Regions from separate parts of the Halomonas sp. 3D7M genome, predicted to be linked through region 2. Evidence: riboswitches for the same ligand, from Rfam matches in the RefSeq annotation. Region 2 holds a riboswitch; the other holds the start of a gene.
What was found. Region 2 has a riboswitch for cobalamin ahead of INT22_RS04730 (TonB-dependent receptor domain-containing protein). Riboswitches for the same ligand answer to the same signal wherever they lie in the genome.
Positions count from the first base shown of each region.

Region 1 (3,414 bases), on a different contig from region 2:
AAGCTGGGGTCATCGTTGGCGATCCGCTCGATCTGTTCATTGACCTCAGTAAATTGCGGCAAGACCGGATTAAACCAGACTGAGGTACCAACCACGCTATCAGCGAGCCCTAGTGAGTAAAGGATCTCTGTGGCCGATTGACCCACCGTTACCGTTTGCTCGGGTGGCGACGCCACACTTATCTCTACGCCGCAGTTGGTCAAGTTCACTGGGTAAGTAGTGTCACTGGCCAGTGCGAATGAGGCGGGCAGCAGCGATGCGGCTATCAGTGAGTAACATACATGCTTCATTTCGGAATCCTACAAAAGATAAATTTTAATAATTTGCAATGTTATATCATTTTATTAATCTAAACGAAGAGCACTTTCCTGTATCAGCCGTTTTTAGACAAAATATCTAAAAAGCGTTGTCGTGCGGCTGGCGGGAGGTTGTCGGGTAGGTCGCTTTCGGTGGCGGCGGTACCTCCCACCTGGATCAGCATCACCATGCCCATGGTGTAGTGCGGTGAACACTTGATGCCCCAGATGCCTTCTTCGTTCAGCGTTACCTCTATTTCCTCGTTAATATTGCCGACGAAGGCTTCTCCACCTTCCGGCACCATTCCTGCAATTGTGGCCGCATTATGCCCTGCGTTAGTGGCCAGAAACTTCACGCTATCCCCCGGTTGGATAACCAGATAGCTAGGTGAAAAAGGCAGTGGGCCACTATCGTTGCGGTGAAGCATCTCGACAGTATGGATTTGAGGAGAGTGTGTCTCGGCCAACGCGGCTAGCGGTAAAAAGCCAGTCGTTAAAAGGCTGAGTGTTAAAAAGCGAAGTAGTAAGCCAGTTCTTAGTAGTAACTTCATTATAATTAGACCCGTTGAGGCGTAATTAGCGGCGCATCACCCAAGGAGCCAGGAACAATCCGAGCGTCGAGGTGACTGGTGCGCAGCAGCACGTATCATTCTGACAGGTTGAAGTCAGCTAGCTTGTCGGCAAGGGTTTCCAGCGCAAAGATTGAGCGAACTGATGGATCCATTGCGTGGGCATCAATTTCAATGATGCGATCATTCTCCACGGCTTCAGTGATACTGGTGACGGGGTCGGTGAAGAGGAATTCGCGTTTAAGCGCAATATCGTCGGCTGGAAACCGGCGTCGCTCCATTTTGGCCGCAACAATAAAGGTAGGGTTGCTGCGGACGATGGTTTCCCAGCCAACGGTGGGCCATTCTTCCTCAGAGGTCACTACATTGCGAATACCCAGCGTAGACATCATCCAGCCCGGTACGCTGTTGATGCCTGCTACATAAGGGTCAATGCTGAGATCGGCAGAGGAGTACCAGAAGACACCGCTAAGGTCATCGGGTAAATCGAGTTGTTCGGCCTTCGCCACGGAAGCTGCTTCACGTGTACGAAGGTCAGCGATGACCTCTTCACCGCGTTCGGTGACGTCAAAGATATACGCTAGCGTGGCAATGCTCTCGTAGAGCGTTTCGGTATCGAAAAGGGCGGTGCGGGTGCCATCGATGCTTTGGCTATTTTGTTTACCTACGCAGTCGGTGGGTAGGGTCCAGACAGGGACACCCGCGTCATCAAACATGTCGGTAGTGCCTACCATGCCCGCGGGGCCGATCATCCATTCATAGGCTGAGACCACTAAATCAGGCTGTTGGGCGATAACACTTTCATAGCTGGGGGCGTTGTCTGAAAGCCGCTTAACGTCGGCATCTATCTCGCTAAACTCTTCCAGTACCGGGCTTATCCATAGGGCGGTGCCAGCGACGTTATCGGCAAGACCCAGTAGGTAGAGCATTTCTGTGGGGGCTTGGCCAATACTCACTACGCTTTCTGGCGTTTGTTCTAGAGTAATCTCGTGTCCGCAACTGGTGAGCGTGAGGGGGTAATCGGTAGCGGCGTGAGCCGTCTGCCCAAGGCTTACAACACTGGCAGCCACCGCCGTGGTCAATCTCAACATCATGTACACTCCCGTGCATGATGAGCGATGCGTACAGCCAGAAAAAATATCTGGCCGAACTGTCTCGCTCGATTAATTAACATGGTCGGCAGGTCTCCTGACTGACGGGTCATGGCTAGCTCGCCTTCCCAGACAATACGTCCAGTGGCTCATTGAGCATCGCTAACCGCCTACAGTTGCGGGGGCAGTTCCGTTTCGCGGCTAAGCCGCAGCGGATTCTCTATTAAGTTCCGTGAGGAACACCGACGGCAGCTATTCTAGGTGGCGGGTAAAGGTAGAACAACAAAAAGCCCGATCTTTCGGCTAAATTTGACATTAAATCCATTTTTTTCATTACGATAAGACAAACCAAATCTTCTGTGGCTTGGTATTCTTAAATGTCATATCAATTTGGCCTAGTGTCGAAATTAGGCCTGTCTTACCGTGTACTAATAGGGACTGTCTTCTAGGGAATGCTTGGCACTAAGCTGGCTTCAAAGCCGCGCCTTCCTCTATACTGCAACGTTTTATTTCATCGCTTCCTTATGAATGGTTTTATCATTACTTACCAAGTCATCATGAATCAAGTTCAAGCTTCGGGGATGCTCTGCATGGGAGGTTCGGTTGAGTGACTTTCCCTTTGTAGGTGTTGTCGGCCAGGAAGCGCTGAAAACCGCCTTGCTGCTGAATGCGATTAATCCGCGCATTGGCGGTGTGCTGATCAGCGGCCCTCGGGGCAGTGCGAAATCCACCCTGGCGCGGGCACTGGCGGCGGTTTTGCCTAACGACACCAATGGCAAAAAGCCACCCTTTGTCACCTTACCCCTCGGTGCCAGCGAAGACCGGCTCGTGGGAAGTCTTGATTTGCAAAAGGTGCTAGCCGAGCAGCAAGCCACTTTTCATGAAGGGCTCCTCGCCAAAGCCCATGGCGGGGTGATGTATGTCGATGAAGTTAATCTGCTGCCGGATATACTGGTTGACCTGCTGCTAGACGTGGCCGCTAGCGGGGTCAATATCGTTGAGCGTGATGGCATCAGCCACTCACACTCGGCGCGTTTTAGTTTGATTGGCACCATGAACCCTGATGAGGGCGAGCTGCGTCCGCAACTGCTCGACCGTTTTGGGCTCTGTATTGAACAGGCTGACCGCGTCAGCGTTAAACAGCGCATTGCTATTGTTCAGCAGCGCGAAGCCTTCGACCGCGACCCTGAGGCTTACATACAACAGTTTGCGGTAGAGCAGGCAGCGCTGACTCAGCAGATTCACCATGCCCAACAGGCACTAGCATCAGTGACTTGCGAAGGCTGGGTGTATGAGACCGTTGCTGCACGCTGCGAAGCCGCAGGCGTTGAAGGGCTGCGGGCAGACGTTACCTGGCATCGAGCAGCTCAGGCTCATGCAGCCTGGCGGGGGGCGGAAAGCGTCAGCCAAGTAGATATCGATACGGTGGCGCCCTGGGTGCTGGCACATCGTCGAACC
Region 1 covers NZ_JABUZF010000107.1:15,789-19,202, reverse strand. The annotation lists gene INT22_RS04840 (ABC transporter substrate-binding protein) at 1-290, opposite strand, end outside; gene INT22_RS04835 (pseudoazurin) at 374-847, opposite strand; gene INT22_RS04830 (ABC transporter substrate-binding protein) at 943-1,959, opposite strand; cobalamin riboswitch at 2,027-2,218, opposite strand; gene INT22_RS04825 (AAA family ATPase) at 2,560-3,414, shown strand, end outside.
Region 1: it holds a riboswitch for cobalamin, as region 2 does, so the genes downstream of both, INT22_RS04830 (ABC transporter substrate-binding protein) here and INT22_RS04730 (TonB-dependent receptor domain-containing protein) in region 2, are expected to answer to the same signal.

Region 2 (3,414 bases):
ACGCATTGGCAGAAGAGTGCTTTGACGCTGTTTATTCAAGCGATTTAAACCGCTGTCAGCAAACCCTTGAGTGGTCGCAGGCGGCAAAGCCGGATGTGCCGCTGTATCTAGAACCACGATTACGGGAGCTGGATTTTGGTGACTACGAAGGCAAAGTTTACGATGAACTAAAAGATTTACCCCATTATCGCGCTTGGATTGACAGCGTGGGTGAGCTGCAAATTCCAGGCGGCGAATCTTCTGGCCAGCTACGTGAGCGTTTAAATGCTTGGCTTGAAGAGGTGGCGGCGCACGCCCGCGAACATCATTATCAAAAAGTGCTGGTTGTTACCCACGGCGGGGTAATACGCGAGTTGCGGCGTCGTTTCGAAACCATTGGCTTTTGGGAAGGCATCGTTCATCAAGCACAAGGACGGCGTTGGAAACTGACGTATCTAAAACGTGAAGATGGCAAAGGAGAGTGGCAATGCAGCTGTTCATCGGCGGTGCCTGCGCAGGTAAGCGCGATGTTGTAAAAGCACGCTTTCCCAGCGCTGTTTGGTGGCGGCTTTCTCCAGGGCAGCGTTTACACGAAGCGACCCACATCATGCAGCCTAATGTGCCGCTCGTTCTGTACGGTGTGTTTGAGTGGTTAGCGGCAGTGCTGCACTCGGACATGAGCAGCGATGCGTCGCGTGCTCAGTGGCGGGGAGATCTGGAAAGCTTGGCCACTGCCGCACAAACCCATGGCGTGACGCTGGTGGTCATTATGAATGAGTTAGGGCGGGGAATCGTCCCCATAGCCCGAGACCAGCGTCGCCTGCGCGATTTAAGCGGCTGGTTTAGCCAAGACGCTGCCGCCCAATCCGAGCAGGTCTGGCATGTACGGCATGGACTCGTGCAGGCGCTTAAAGCCTAATCGGTTAAATTGACCAGCCCCTAACAAGTTGCTAGTTTACGCGCACTCTCAGGTGCTGATGGCCATTATCGCCATCAGTTAAACGGGAAGTTGGTGAATACTTACGTGAATCCAACGCTGCCCCCGCAACGGTGATCGAGATAAGAACGGCTAAAGATGCCACTGTGCTAACGCATGGGAAGGTGGTCGTTCGGAAAGGCATGATGCTGTTATCCGCTTTTCGCTCGTCAGCCCGGAGACCGGCCTAAGAGGCATGGTTCTAAAGAACCACAACATGCCGAGACGCGGAGGGCGTGCTCAGGGTGATATCGCTAGCTTAGGCTGCCGATCCCCCCATCATCCCTCTGCTCGGTCAAAAAAATACGCTGTGCGGGTGAGCACAGTGAGCAAGGGATCTCCTCATGTCTTACCGTTTTCATTCCACCGCCACGCTGGCGGCGTTTGCGATGGCCGCATTGCCCATGGCCGTTCAAGCCCAATCTAACGCACAGCCTGCTGCGAATACATTAAACCCCGTTGTTGTTACCGCCGCACTTGCTCCACGTACTGCCAATGAAAGCCTGTCCTCGGTTACCGTGCTGGACGAAGCAACGTTACGCCGCCAAGATCCGGTAAGCATTACCGACCTGTTGCGCGGCCAGCCCGGGGTGGATGTTTCCACGAACGGCAGCTTTGGTAAAAACAGCAGCGTTTTTATTCGCGGCAGCGGTAGCGGCCAAAATGTCCTGTTGATTGACGGGATTCGTCTTCGTTCTGCCACCAGTGGTGGGGCTGCCTGGCAGCATCTGGAGCCGCGCATGTTTGATCGCGCCGAAATTGTGCGTGGTCCGCGTGGCAGCCTATATGGTGCCGATGCGATTGGCGGCGTTATTCAGTTGTTTACCCCCCAAGGCGAAGAAGAGGGTCCGCAACCGCGTATTTCTGTCGGTGGTGGTTCGTTTAATACCCAGCGCCTGAGTACCGGTATTAGCGGCAAAGAGGGCGGCACCCGCTATAGCTTTTCCGCTAGCCACTTCACCACGGATGGTCAACCGATTCGACGCGATGGCGACGATAAGGGCTATGACAACACCACGGCGTTAGCGCGGGTGTCCCACACCTTTGAAAGTGGTGCAGAAGCGGGCGTGTTGGCGCTTCGTGCCCGTGGTCATAACGAATACGATGGCGGTGAAAACGATTTCGTTCAGCAGGTGGCGGGTGTCTACGGTGAGCTGCCGATAACCGATAACTGGCGCAGCCGTTTAACACTCAGCGAATCTCGTGATGAAAGCGATAACATCAATAGCTTTGGTGACTCAGTGTTTAACACCAAGGTGAGTACCGCGCGCTGGGAGAATACCTTCACAGCGGGTGTCCATGAGCTGATTGCAGGCGCTGAATACAGCGAAGATCGTGTTAATAGCACTACGGCGTACGATGAAACTAGCCGTAGCAACGCGGCGGTATTTACCCAAGCTTTGCTCGATTTTGCGCCGTTTACTCTGCAAGCCAGCTTGCGCTTTGATGACAATGAAGCTTACGGCGAAGAAGTCACCGGCAGCGTAGGCGTGGGCTATGACCTAGACGTCCACCACACCTTACGTGCCAACTACGGTACAGCCTTTAACGCACCCACTTACAACCAGCTCTACTACCCAGGCTTTGGTAATCCCGACTTAGAGTCTGAAACGTCGCAAAGCATCGAGGTCGGTGTGCGCGGTCAGTATGCCCACTGGTTCTGGGATGCGGCACTCTATCAAACCGATATCGACAACTTGATTGCTGGTCAGGGGTTGCTGTTTAACGTACCCGAAACCCGTATTCGTGGAGCTGAGCTGGCTGCAGGCGTCGAGCTCGACTATTGGACGCTAGCCGCTGCGCTGACCTACACCGACCCTGAAAACCGCCTAACCGGTAAACGCCTGCAAAACCGTGCCTCACAAAGTCTTCGCTTAGACGTAGACCGTGAACTTGGCGACTGGTCGGTAGGTGGGTCCTGGATTGCTCAAAACCACCGTTATCGTGATGCGCAGAATCAAGACCGCTTAAGCGGTTACGGGCTGGTTAACCTACGTGCAGGTTGGCAGTTTGCCCCGCTATGGAGTGCGCGAGTAACGTTGGAAAACGCGTTGGATCAAGATTACATTACAACGCGCTCGTTTGATGGTGCCGACTATCTTAACGCAGGCCGTGCAGGATTCTTAAGCGTTCACTATGGCCAATAAAACAGCGAATCAGACATTGTTTAAACATCGCGGGGCCACTGGCCCCGCACTGTTGTTAAGCCGGCTCATACTAATCTTATCGATGCTCAGTGGTGTGGTTGCAAACGTCGTATTGGCAGATGACCATAGCCGCTGCGCGGTGGATGATCGTGAGCGTGAAGTGTGTCTATACACGCCAGCTCAACGTATTGCCACGCTCTCGCCAGGGGCAACGGAGCTGACCTATGCTGCGGGTGCCGGCGATCAGGTGGTGGCGGTGGTTAGCTACAGTGATTATCCGCCAGAGGCCAAAGAGGTTGCGTCTGTTGGCAG
Region 2 covers NZ_JABUZF010000106.1:9,613-13,026, forward strand. The annotation lists gene INT22_RS04720 (histidine phosphatase family protein) at 1-515, shown strand, start outside; gene INT22_RS04725 (bifunctional adenosylcobinamide kinase/adenosylcobinamide-phosphate guanylyltransferase) at 467-898, shown strand; cobalamin riboswitch at 932-1,160, shown strand; gene INT22_RS04730 (TonB-dependent receptor domain-containing protein) at 1,300-3,102, shown strand; gene INT22_RS04735 (cobalamin-binding protein) at 3,092-3,414, shown strand, end outside.